2 regions of the Streptomyces sp. NPDC005281 genome follow, and region 2 is predicted to be linked to the other one. Evidence: riboswitches for the same ligand, from Rfam matches in the RefSeq annotation. Region 2 holds a riboswitch; the other holds the start of a gene.

Region 1 (6,450 bases), on a different contig from region 2:
CAGTTCCCGAAGGCTTCTCAGCGCGGGGTGGACCGTCGCGGACAGATCGACTGCGGCAACGAGCAGGTGGTGGCGTCCGGACAGATGGGCGCGCTCGTGGGCCAGCAACACCTCACGCTCGCCTGGTTTCAGGGCTCGCAGCATGCCGGCGGTCACCACGATCCGGCTGCCGCGGCCCCGGTATCCAGGAAGGGCGAAGGCGTCCGCGTCGTTCCCCGGGAGGACCAAGAGGTCCCCGTGTGCCGTTCCCTCGACGGCCACCCTCCAGGCGTGCTTGAGGACGGACCGGTACTGAAACCAGCGCCGGATCAGCAGAGCCGCCTGAACGAGCAGGACCAGAGCTGCCACGCAGGCAGCCGGTACCGCCACCGGCCACACCTCCAGCACCCTCGTGACAGGCACCCGCTCGAGTGCGGCGAGGAACGGCACGTGACACAGCCCGACCAACGCCGCGATCGTGCCGACGGCCGTGAGAAGGGTGGCGGCGGTCAAGGCCCAGCACGCCTCCCGAGGTGGCAGAACTCGGGCCAGACGGCGGGTCGCCGCCGCTGCCGCCCAGGGAAACGTGAGTGCCAGTACGACCAGGGTCAGTACGAATGTCACTCGGCTTCGTCCTCGGCCTCGGCCTCGAGAAGCAGGCGTCGCAGGATCTCCTCGTCGTTCTCGGACAAGGAGGTCACGAACCGCCTCAACACCAGGTCGCGGCGCGGCTCGCTCTCCAGCTCACGGCGCATACGCCCGGCGACCAGCCCGGCCGCGTCCTCCACCGGCTCATAGGCGAAGCCCCGGCCCGACGGCGTCCGTCGCACGGTGCCCTTTTCGTGGAGGCGGGTCAGGATGGTGGCCATCGTCGTCCTGGCCAGCCCCTTGTCGAGGGTCGCGTTGACCTGTCGCGCGGTCATCGGTTTCCCGGCCCCCCACAGCACCGCGAGCACTTCCGCGACGAGTTCTCCGTGCGGACGTCTTTCTTCTCGACCCTTGTCCGACATCCCTCTCCCGCTCTCCGGCAGTCGCCATGGTGCCGCATGCCCCCACCCCACCGGCAGCCGCATCGATGCAGGCAGGCGATGTCAGCCATGCTTAGGCATACCTAATCTACCGCCGGAGAGGGGGTGTCTGTAGCTGTCGCGGCAGGCGGGGTCACATGCCGCGGTCCGGACCGTTCCAGGGCTCGGGTCGTTCGTCGGCGGTCATGGGAAGTCGGCACAGCTGTACCGGCCGCACCGGTGCCGACCCGTCGCACGGCGTCATCGCCGCCTACGACGTCCAGGGCAGGGCGCGAGTCCCCGCCCTGGACGTCGACCGGATCAGGACGGAGAGAGCTCACCGCGCACGATACGGGCGGCCGCGACCAGGTTCTCAAGGGAGGCGCGGGTCTCCGGCCAGCCGCGGGTCTTGAGGCCGCAGTCGGGGTTGACCCACAGGCGTTCGGCAGGGATGGCCCTCAGACCGGTGCGCAGCAGTTCGGCTGCCTCTCCGGTGCTCGGAACCCGAGGGGAGTGGATGTCGTACACCCCGGGTCCGGCCTGGCGCGGGTAGCCGTGCGCGGCGAGTTCGCGGGCGACCTGCATGTGTGAGCGGGCGGCTTCGAGGCTGATGACATCGGCGTCGAGGTCGTCGATGGCCTGGACGATGTCGCCGAACTCGGCGTAGCACATGTGGGTGTGGATCTGGGTGTCCGGCCGTACCCCGCTGGTGCTGAGCCGGAACGCCTCGGTGGCCCACGTCAGGTAGGCGGGGTGGTCGGTGGCGCGCAGCGGCAGTGTCTCGCGCAGGGCGGGCTCGTCGACCTGGATGACCGAAGTCCCGGCCGCTTCCAGGTCGTTCACCTCGTCGCGCAGGGCGAGGGCGACCTGTCGGGCGGTATGGCCGAGAGGCTGGTCGTCGCGGACGAAGGACCAGGCGAGCATGGTGACGGGGCCGGTGAGCATGCCCTTGACGGGGCGGGAGGTGAGGGACTGGGCGTACGTCGTCCAACGCACCGTCATCGGCTTCGGGCGGGAGATGTCGGCGGCCAGGATCGGCGGACGGACGTAACGGGTGCCGTAGGACTGCACCCAGCCGTGTTCAGTGGTCAGGTACCCGGTCAACTGCTCGGCGAAGTACTGGACCATGTCGTTGCGTTCGGCCTCGCCGTGCACCAGGACGTCCAGCCCCGCTTTCTCCTGGAAGGAGATCACCTCGCCGATCGCGGCCTTGATGCGCTCCTCGTACGCGGCTGTGCCGATCCGGCCCGCTCGCAGATCGGCGCGGGCGGTGCGCAGTTCGCCGGTCTGTGGGAAGGAGCCGATGGTCGTGGTCGGCAGCAGGGGCAGGCCGAGGTGGGCGCGCTGGGCCGCCGTCCGTTCGGGATAGGGCTGCGAGCGGCGGGCGTCGACGTCCGTGACAGCCTCGGTGCGGGCGCGAACGGCAGGGTCACGGGTGATCGGGGAAGCGGCACGGGAGGCCAGGTCGGCGCGGTTGGAGGCGAGTTCACCGGCGATGGCGTCGGTGCCCTGGGCCAGGCCCTCGGCCAGGGTGACGATCTCGGCGGTCTTCTGCTTCGCGAAGGCGAGCCAGCGCAGGATCTGCGGCTCGATGTCCTGCTCCAGGGCCGCGTCGAGGGGCACGTGGAGCAGGGAGCAGGAGGCGGCCACGTCGACCCGGCCGGCCAGCCCGAGCAGGGTGGCGAGGGTGGACAGGGACTGCTCCAGGTCGTTGACCCAGATGTTGCGGCCGTTGACGACACCGGCGACCAACCGCTTGCCGGGCAGCCCGCCGACGGCGGCCAGGGCGTCGAGGTTGGCGGCGGCGGACTCGGTGAAGTCCAGCGCGAGCCCGTCGACGGGAGCCTTGGCCAGCACCGGCAGTGCGTCGCCGAGCCGGTCGAAGTAGGAGGCGACCAGGAGCTTCGGCCGGTCGGTGAGGGTACCGAGGTGGCGGTAGGCGCGCGAGGCGGCGCTCAGTTCGTCCGAGGTGCGGTCCTGCACAAGGGCGGGCTCGTCGAGCTGCACCCACTCGGCGCCGGCCGCGCGCAGGTCGGCGAGCACCTCGGCGTACACGGGCAGCAACCGGTCGAGGAGGCTCAGGGGGTCGAAGTCCGCGGGCACGCCCGGGGCGGGCTTGGCGAGCAGGAGGTAGGTGACGGGGCCGACGAGCACGGGGCGCGCGGTCAGTCCGAGCGCGAGGGCTTCCTTCAGCTCGGACACCTGCTTGGCGGGGTCGGCCGTGAAGACGGTGTCAGGGCCCAACTCGGGCACCAGGTAGTGGTAGTTGGTGTCGAACCACTTCGTCATCTCCAGTGGGGCCGCGTCCTGGGTGCCGCGGGCCATGGCGAAGTAGCCGTCCAAGGCGTTCGCGGCCGCGGCGGCCCGGTGGCGGGCGGGGATCGCGCCGACCATGACGGTGGTGTCGAGAACGTGGTCGTAGTAGGAGAAGTCGCCGGTGGGCACTTCGTGGATGCCGGCCGCGGCCAGCTCCCGCCAGTTTGCGCGGCGGAGTTCGGCGGCGCCGGCCCTCAGGGCGTCCGCGGTGACGCGGCCCTTCCAGTAGCCCTCGATCGCCTTCTTCAGTTCCCGGTCCGGGCCCTGGCGGGGGTAGCCGTACACGGTGGCCCGTGCGGGCGCGGCTGCGGTCCTGGTGGTCACGGAGATCTCCTTCGCGAGATGAATCCCTGAGATCCCGGGTGACGGGACGAGAGCGCGAAGAGGTGACGAACCGGACGGGGAGCGACGACGCGCGGTACAGCGCGGTCGTCCGCCTGGTATGTACGCCGACCCGCCCACGAGGTCACCGGGATTTCCGCGCACGAGTGGTTCGTACGCGGGCAACGGGCAGGTCTTCGGACTCGCGGGCACATCCTCTGGAGGGAGGACTCCTACTGGCCGTCGCTTCCCAGGCCCGGTACGTCGGACCCAGTGCGTATGACGGCGGTCGTTCCCGCTCACCGCTGCGGGGCAGTCCCGGATTCGCACCGGGTTCCCTCTTGCGACGCATCCCGCCTGGCGGACGGGGCGAACCAGCTGCATCGGTCAGCCTAGGGCCCGCTCACGGCCGCGGCGTGTCACGTCCGCCATCCGGATGGTGAGGTGGGCCACGTACCGGGCCGGTGTGAAATGGGCCGAGGGCGGGAAGCGCCGTGCGCGCGCTTCCCGCCCTCGCCCCCTGTGACGCCGCGCCGGGACCTCACCCCTGCTGCGGCTTGCGCGGGCCCCTCAGCCCGCGCCGAACCAGGCCCTCAGTCCTGGTCGTAGGTGTGGAACCCGCGGCCGGTCTTGCGGCCGAGCAGTCCCGCCTCCACCATCCGCTGGAGCAGCGGCGGCGGAGCGTGGAGAGGCTCGCGGAATACGTTGTAGAGGGACTCCGCGATCAAGGCGACGGTGTCCAGGCCGACACGCCGGACACCGCCGCTCACGACTGCTCCCGGGGCCGTCGCACGAGATGGCGGGAGTAGGCGTCCGGGGTGAAGAACAGCGGCAACTCGCCGGTCATGGCGGTGCGTTCGAAGAGTGCGCGGATGTCGTCCAGGGGCGCCCACGGGTACTGGGCCCCGAGGGCGGCGACCTCGTCGTCCAGCAGGTTCAGGACCGTCTCCCGGTCGATGACGCGGTGCCGCAGCCACTGCCAGATCTGGACGCGGGCGATCTCGGCGGTGGCCGCGTCCTCCATGAGGCCGTCCAGCGCGACGGCGCCCCGGCCGTCCAGCCAGGCGGCGAAGTAGCGCAGCGCGACCGCGACGTTCGTACGCACCCCCTCCGGCGTGGGCCGGCCGCTGATCCGGCGCACCGACAACAGGTCGTCGCGCGTCACCTCCACGTCGTCGCGGGTGCGGTCGATCTGATGCGGCCGGTCGCCGAGGACGCCGTCGAACACCTCGCGGCAGACCGGCACGAGTCCGGGGTGGGCGACCCAGGAGCCGTCGAAGCCGTCCTGCGCCTCCCGCTCCTTGTCCAGGCGGACCTCGGCGAACGCCGCCTCGTTGACGGAGGGGTCCTTCCCGGGCACGTGGGCGGCCATGCCGCCGAGAGCGTGTGCGCCCCGCTTGTGGCAGGTGCGCACGAGGAGCTCGGTGTAGGCCCGCATGAAGGGAGCGGTCATCGTCACCTTCGCCCGGTCGGGAAGCAGGAAATCGGTACGGTGCCCGAAGGTCTTGATCAGGCTGAACAAGTAGTCCCAGCGGCCCGCGTTCAACCCCGCGCCGTGCTCGCGCAGTTCGTAGAGGATCTCCTCCATCTCGAACGCGGCGGTGATCGTCTCGATGAGGACGGTGGCGCGGATCGTGTTCCGCGGGATGCCGAGCAGGTCCTGGGCGGCGACGAAGACGTCGTTCCACAGCCGGGCCTCGTAGCGGTTCTCCAGCTTCGGCAGATAGAAGTAGGGGCCGTACCCGGCATCGATCTGCCGCTGCGCGCAGTGGAAGAAGTAAAGGCCGAAGTCGACGAGCGCGGCGGGCACCGGTCGGCCGTCGTACTCCAGGTGCTCCTCGTCGAGGTGCCAGCCGCGCGGACGCACCATGATCGTTGCGAGCCGGTCGCCGAGGACGTACTCCTTGCCCTCGGCCGTGGTGAAGTCGATCCGGCGCTCGACGGCGTCGAGCAGGGTGAGCTGGCCGCCGACGATGTTGTCCCAGGTGGGGGCCGTGGCATCCTCGAAGTCGGCCATCCACACGCGGGCGCCGGAGTTGAGGGCGTTGACCGCCGTACGGCGCTCGGGCGGGCCGGTGATCTCCACCCGCCGGTCCTTCAGTCCCGGCGCGGGCGGCGGCACCCGCCAGGTGGGGTCGTCACGGACGGCCGAAGTGACCAACGGGAAGTCGAGCGGGGAGCCGCTCGCCAGCCGAAGGGCCTGCCGACGGCGCTCCTTGAGCAGGGCCTGTCTGCGCTTCCCGAAGACCGCGGCGAGATGACCGACGAAGTCGAGGGCGGCGGTGGTGAGGATCTCGTCGTGGCGGTCGCCCGGGGCAGCGAGGACACGGACGTGGTGAGTCAGGGCACTGGTGGACATCGGGTTCTCCTGCGCGAGGGAAGAGGAGGAAAGCGAGCGGGACCGGACGGGGACCGTCGTGCGGCCCCCGCTCGGCCGGGGCGCGGACCCAAGGCCGCTGTTCGCGGGCCTAGTGGAACTGCTCTTCCTCCGTGGACCCGGCCAGGGCGGTGGTGGAGGAGGCGGGGTTGACGGCGGTGGAGACGAGGTCGAAGTAGCCGGTGCCGACCTCGCGTTGGTGCCTGACGGCGGTGAAGCCCTGCGCCTGCGCGGCGAACTCGCGCTCCTGGAGGTCGACGTAGGCGGTCATGCCGTGCTCGGCGTAGCCGCGTGCGAGGTCGAACATGCCGTGGTTGAGGGAGTGGAAGCCGGCCAGCGTGATGAACTGGAAGCGGTAGCCCATCGCGCCCAGCTCGCGCTGGAACTTGGCGATCCGGTCGTCGTCGAGGGCCGCCTTCCAGTTGAAGGAGGGCGAGCAGTTGTAGGCGA
Region 2 (6,450 bases):
CGTGTTGACCAGGTCGAGGGTGCGCAGCGTGGTGTTGCGGCGGAGCATGGCGGCGAGTGCGCGGGCGCCGTGATCGCCCACCGGGTTGCGCTTGAGCCACAGGGCCTGGACGGTGCCGTCCGTCGTCAGCGTGTCGGCCAGCGCGGTGACACCCTCGGGGCCGATGCGGTTGCAGCCGAGGTAGAGCGTGTGCAGACCGTGGCCGTCGGCGAGCGCGTCGGCGACCCAGCGGGCTCCCTCGTCGCCGATGGCGTTGGTGCCCAGCAGGACGTGCGTGGCGTGCGGGGACGCGGCCGCCACGGGCATCAGCCGGGCGGCGCCGCCCGCGCCGAGGCCCTGCTTGCACAGGTCGACACGCCCGTCCGCACGTACGGTGCCGAGCGGGAAGCTCTCGTCGGCCTCGACCGGCCGCGCGGACCGCAGCCGGGCGAGCAACGGCTCCAGCGCGGCGGGTTCGCTGATCGGGATGTCGGGGTGCTCGATCGCGGGGCAGCGTACGGGCGTCGGCTGCGTCATCACTACTCCACCGGTCCATCGCCGGTGCCCGGCGCGCCGAGGGCGGCATCGCCCTCCGCCCGCCCAGGCTGAACCGACGCCAATCGACATTCCTCTACGACGAAGGTGGCAAGACCGGCCGGATTCGAACCGACGTCCTCCAGCTCGATGCTTGGGCGCGACGACCTCTGCGCTACAGCCTTGCCACGTTGATCATAGCGCCATTCGTATCCGCGTTCGGACGTTACGGCAGCACGGGGTGCCGGGCTTCGGCGACGTCGAAGCCCCGTCCTCGGGGCGCTTGTTGCCCGGCTGTCCATGGGCGGGACGCATCGGACCGCTTTCGTCCTCGGCACGGCCCGAGTCGGCGCCATCGAGGACGAACTCCACGAGACGAAGCATCCCTTGGCTCGCAACGTCGTCCCGCACCGCTCCAGCGCGGAATCGGCGACCGTACCCGGTCCACCCACGGCACAACGACTTCTAGACAACGTCGAATTCATTGCCTTCGGGGTCCGTCAGTTGGACGGCGTAGTGCCCCATGTCAGGCTTGTCCGCGATCCGCAGCACGACGGCTCCGGCTTCGACCAGTCTCTCCACTTCTGTGGAGACCCGCTCTGTACGCACCGCCAACGGGACGTCGCGCCCGCCGCCGACCTTCAGGTCGAAGTGAATGCGGTTCTTCGTGGCCTTGGGCTCCGGAACCTTCTGGAACCACACCCGGGGTCCTCGCCCTTCGGGATCGACGATCGACTCCGGGGTGTCACCCGCGCCTTCGGGCAGCTCCTCGTCGGGCACCCCCATGCCTGCCCAGTACTCCCGCCACGTGGCATGGCCGCCCGGCGGGGGTTCGGGAACGTATCCCAGGGCCTCGCACCAGAACGCCACCTGCCTCCGCGGGTCGGCACAGTCGATCGTCAGTTGCAGTGTCATCTCCATAACCAGAGCCTGACAGACGGGTCTGACATTCAGAGCGACGCCAACCAGGCCGCGGTGTCCTTGGGATGGTCGAGGCGGAGGGTGTCGAGAGGAGCGAAGCGGCCATCGTCGACGCGGCGCTGGATGTCGCGGTGGCGGGCTCCGTGTTGGGACCAGGCCCACCAGGCAGGGTGTTCCCGGCTCAGCCAGGCTTTCCAGGTTTCCCTGTTCCCGCCGAACAGGGACTCGCGCGTGACGGTGCGTTTCAAGGAACGGCGCAGGACTCGGAGCATGATCACGCGCCTTGGGTAGTCCAGCCAGATCACCGTGTCGGCCCGCTCCCACAGCAGGTCACGGACCGCCGGGTAGCCGAGCGAGTCGATGATCCAGCACGGCTCGGCGGTGAGGGTTGAGACGTCGTCGGTCAGTTTGTCGTTGACGGACCAGTCGGGGCCGTTGAAGTAGAGCGCGTCCATCTCGTGGTACGGCAGGCCGAGATACCCGCTCAAGGCTTGCGCGAGCGTGGATTTGCCCGCGCCGGTGACTCCCACCACCAAGATCCGTTCCACGGCCGCACCCTACTCTCGCGGCCCAGAGAAGAGCTCGCGCGTCTCCTGCCCGCCACCGATTCAGCACAGGGCGCAGTCTCGGCAACCGCCCTCGGGCCGAAGGACATTCGGCGCGAGACCGGTCTACGATCTTGGCGCATGACGACTCCCGACTGCTATGTATGCGGCAAGGAAGCAGAGTTCGACGACCTTCCGCCACGCGAGTGCGTGGCCTTCGACCAGCACTGGCGGGTGGCTCACGTCTTCAACACCGCGATGCCCGGCTGGCTGGTGCTGCTGCCGAGGCGCCACGTCACCGCGGTTCACGACCTCACCGACGCCGAGGCAGCTGCCCTGGGGATGTGGCAAGTCAAGCTCTCCCGGGCGCTGCGGAGCACGACCGGCTGCGCCAAGACCTACGTCATCCAGTTCGCCGAGGCCGAAGGCTTCGCGCACGTGCACTTCCACATCGTCCCGCGCATGGCGGATCTGCGGCCGGAACATCGTGGACCGGGCGTTTTCGAACTGCTCGGGCGGCCCGAACAGGAACGAGTGTCGAGCGAGCACGCGGACCAGATTTCCCTCGCCATGCGCGATCACCTTCGCGAGAACTCGATCGCTCGTTAGACGGACAACGGAATCCGAGCGTTCGGGACGACGCCGACTCTCAACGCGCCCTCCGGGGAGGGGTGAACACGTACAGGTCAAGGATGTCGGGGCAGGGAGCGACACCGGGGCCGCCGGCCTGTACCCAGGCCGCGATGTCCTCGGTGGCGTCGGAGTCGTTGACGAGGCCGAGCCAGACCGGGCGGGCTCCTGCGGTACGTGCGGCTGCGGAGGGCTGGACGACGATCACGTTGGCGTGTTCGCACACGTCGAGGCAGTCCGAGACGCGTACAGGGACCTCTTCGGCCAGCCGCGCGAGCTGCCGTTCGTGATCCACGCCGGTGACTTTGGGGGTTCCGCAGCAGCAGTCCCGGCAGACGACTATCCGACATGGTGCCGGTGCGGTGGTGAAACGCTCGGTGCCTGCCGCTTCAGAGCTCTGTCGAGGCATGGCTCGTCACACTCCTCGTCCGGAGAGATCGGTGAAGCTCGACCGGCAGCCGGGAGGCGAGGCGTACAGGGGCACGCCCGGCTTGTCCGGGGTACGAAGCAGCGAGACGGTACGGAACATGGGCATGCCTCGGGGGTCGGGGCTCGTACGCGGAGCCTGGCCTACATGTCCTCCGGGGTGCGGAGGTGCCAGCAGGTCTTCGGACTCGGGTTCGTCCGGACGGGGCGCCTTCCCGGTCTCCCAGTGGCGCTGTGCCCCGCCCGTCCCCCTCACCGCTGCGCGTCAGCTCCGGATTCGCACCGGATTCCCTGACCACGGATGTGGTTCGACTGGCTCGCCGAGGCTATCAAGTCCGTCGGAGAGGGGCGTCGAGAGCTACGGAACCTGCGCCGGCCCGCCTTCGCAGGGCAGAACTCGATGCGGGGCCCGCCCGCGTCACCCGGGCCCGGAAAGCCGTACGTCACGCCCGCCCCCGTTGTTCAGGGTGTGTCACCCGCGTAGTAGAACCGGCACGTCACGCCGGAGCCGGGTCTGCGAGGCTCGTCGGGGTGCGGGTCGTACAGGGCGCGGCCGCCGGGCCAGCGCGACAGCTCGGTGGACAGGGCGGCGCCGTCGTCGACTTCCTCAGGCTGCCGGTCGGTGACGTCCAGGAGCAGACCGTCCAGTGGTCCGCCTATGAGCGCGGCATACGTCCGGTGCGGCAGCGGGCCGGGGTCAGGATCGTCATGGTCACGTCCGTAGACCCGTCCGCGCAGCAGCTGCTCATCACCGTTCATGGGACCAGCATTGCAGCTGGCACTGACAACGAGGATTTGCTCGGCCCTCTCAAGCCCGAGGGACGTTTCCCGAGTACCCCTCGGGGCCTCTCGGGGGCGCGTGGTGGTTGCGTACGTTGCGCTCCACCTCTGCGGTACAGCCGCTCGATATTGGGTTGGTGTTTCGGTGGCCGCACACGGCAAAGTGGCACGGTGACTGAGTATTGGGCGCATACCCTGAACTGGGCAGAAGTGGACCCGTCGCAGCACCCGTTCGAGCTCGACGCCGAGGCGGCGAAGGCGCTGGCCGAGTCGGTGGCGGCCCTGCTGCCCGGGGCGGACGCCGTCGAAGAGGATCTCGGGCGCTCGCTCGATCCGGTCACGGAACTTCTGGTGGAGCGGTACGGCCGGTGGGCCTGCGGATGGAACTGGTCCGTGGGCGAGGGGGACACCGACGGTGGGGTCGTCGGCGTCTGGTGCTGTGCTGCCGATTCCGTGACGACGACGGAGGAGACCTCACGGCTGGTTGTCGCGGCCCTGCTCGAATGGCGTGACTGGCTCGAGGAACTGGCGGAGCGCTTCGCCGCCCTCGTACCGCCCAGGGCCTCCGCCGACTCCTTGGCCGACGCCTGGCACTGGGAGCGCGTGTGCACCCGGCTGGTCACGGTGGTGGCCGAACGGACCCAGGCCGAGAGTGGCTGGTACGGGCACTGTATGCAGGTCCTCACATGGTTCCTCACCCGCAACGGCGTCGACGAGGAGCGGGCCCGCGAGATCGTCGACGGCGCGGTCGGAGGCCGCTTCGGCAGTTGGATCGCACCGGAGGCCACTGTGGTCGACTCGGTGAGCTCACGCTTTGCCCGGAGCCTGGAAGGACAGGGATGAATGCCGCGCCCGCCGGACGGACGCCCTGGCCGACCGGCTGAGCATCCGTGGCGCGCCCGGGCGCGTGCACCGACACGCCCACGCCCCCGCCGGAACCGCCCCGGCCTATGTAGTCGTCTTGTGCGCTGACTGTGTACGCGGCAGGGAGACGGGGGATGTTGTGACGCGGAACGTGACGAAGGCCGGTTTGCTGGCGGTGGCCGTGGTGACGGTGCTCGGGGCCTCGGCCTGCGGCGGGAAGGCCGGCGCGGCGGCCGGGGGAACGCTCCCCGCCCACAAGAAGGGCGAGACCGTGGCGCCCTTCGGGGAGAGGGCGTCGTCCGGCTGGGCGCCGACACGTTCCGGCTCGGCGGGGACGTCGTCCGGAACGGCGTGGACCGCGGCAACGCCCGTCACCCGGCATGTGCCGTGGAATCTCGACATCCTGGACCAGCGGTCGCGGCCCCTGAACGGGAAGTTCACCACCACCGCCACGGGCAAGGGCGTTCACGTCTATGTGATCGACACCGGAATGGACATCGCTCACAGCGAGTTCGGCGGACGCGCCCACCTCGGCGCCGACTTCGTCGGCCCGAGGGACTCCGGTGACTGCTTCAGCGAAGCGGGCATCGGCCACGGCACGTTCGTCGCCGGCATCATCGGCGGGGCGAAGTACGGGGTGGCGCCCAAGGCGGACCTCGTACGGGTCCAGGGCGTCCTGTGCGAGAGCGACGGCGGCGGTTCCCAGGCAGCGGCCGAGGCCGCCGTGGTGAAGTCGGTCAAGTGGGTCACCGCGCACGTGCAGAAGCCGGCAGTGGTGAACATGTCCCTCAATTTCGACCACCGGTCGGCGGCCGTGGAGTCCGCCGTGAAGAAGATGGTCGACGCGGGGATCCCCACGGTGGTGTCGGCCGGCAACTTCCACGACGACGCCTGCAAGCACTCCCCCGCCGGGGTCCCCGGCACGATCGTCGTCGCGGCCTCCACTCCGAACGACCGCCCCTGGAGCGACGGCGGCTCCTACGGATCGGGCTACGGACGCTGCGTCGACCTGTACGCACCCGGCCAGAAGGTGACCGCCGCCCTCGCCGGCGGCGGTACGACCACGGAGACCGACGGCGCGACGTCCTGGGCCGCACCGCACGCGACCGGCGTGATCGCGCTGTACCTGTCGGCGCACCCTCACGCCACGGCTCACGAGGTCCACGTCTGGCTCGACCACACGGCCACCCCCGGCGTCCTGCACGGCGTACGCTCCGACACCCCCAACCGGCTGCTCAACACCGGCGGCCTCTGACCGGAAGCGGGCGGTGGGGCAAGGGTTCGTGAACGCAATGCGGGGCCCGCCTTAGCGGCACCGGGGCCCGACACGTGGCTTCGGTACGGCGAGCGACGGGCGGCGGGCTCCCCATGGCGGTGCGGGATTCTCGGCGAGTTCAGGTCGTCAATGACGGCGCGTGACGGCTTCCGGGGCATGATGATTCGGCTTGCCGTCGCTGCCGCACCGGCGCGGTCGGCCGAGCATGTCTCAGCTGCCGCCGTCCCGTCGGACCCGAACGCGTGACCGAGGTGGTGACGATGACGCCCTCACTCCAGCAGAAGGTCCAAAGCGTCCTCGGTGAACTCGTCGGCACCGGAGCCGAAACCGGTTTACAGGTAGCCGTCCACCAGCACGGTGCTCGTGTCGTCGATGCCGTCGCAGGCGTCGCCGACGGCAGGACCGGGCGCGAAATGACCCCGCAGACCCCGGTCTTCAGCTTCTCCGCCGGCAAGCTCATGTCGTCGCTGATCGCTCACCTGCTCGTCGGGACCG

What was found. A riboswitch is a leader RNA that binds a small molecule or an ion and turns the genes downstream of it on or off. The one in region 2 is predicted to bind cobalamin.
Region 1: another riboswitch for cobalamin. It lies ahead of metE (5-methyltetrahydropteroyltriglutamate--homocysteine S-methyltransferase); the one in region 2 lies ahead of ABZV42_RS27995 ((2Fe-2S) ferredoxin domain-containing protein).

The regions. Positions count from the first base shown of each region.
Region 1 covers NZ_JBEXGX010000030.1:20,399-26,848, reverse strand. The annotation lists gene ABZV42_RS32820 (M56 family metallopeptidase) at 1-603, opposite strand, end outside; gene ABZV42_RS32815 (BlaI/MecI/CopY family transcriptional regulator) at 600-989, opposite strand; gene metE (5-methyltetrahydropteroyltriglutamate--homocysteine S-methyltransferase) at 1,308-3,626, opposite strand; cobalamin riboswitch at 3,794-4,017, opposite strand; partial or broken gene ABZV42_RS32805 (3-hydroxyacyl-CoA dehydrogenase family protein) at 4,217-4,372, opposite strand; gene aceB (malate synthase A) at 4,390-5,982, opposite strand; gene aceA (isocitrate lyase) at 6,092-6,450, opposite strand, start outside.
Region 2 covers NZ_JBEXGX010000022.1:60,454-66,903, forward strand. The annotation lists gene ABZV42_RS27970 (gala protein) at 1-516, opposite strand, end outside; tRNA gene ABZV42_RS27975 (tRNA-Arg) at 623-698, opposite strand; gene ABZV42_RS27980 (VOC family protein) at 979-1,434, opposite strand; gene ABZV42_RS27985 (adenylate kinase) at 1,464-1,982, opposite strand; gene ABZV42_RS27990 (HIT family protein) at 2,121-2,588, shown strand; gene ABZV42_RS27995 ((2Fe-2S) ferredoxin domain-containing protein) at 2,629-3,018, opposite strand; cobalamin riboswitch at 3,191-3,367, opposite strand; gene ABZV42_RS28000 (hypothetical protein) at 3,498-3,794, opposite strand; gene ABZV42_RS28005 (hypothetical protein) at 3,987-4,658, shown strand; gene ABZV42_RS28010 (S8 family peptidase) at 4,819-5,934, shown strand; gene ABZV42_RS28015 (serine hydrolase domain-containing protein) at 6,216-6,450, shown strand, end outside.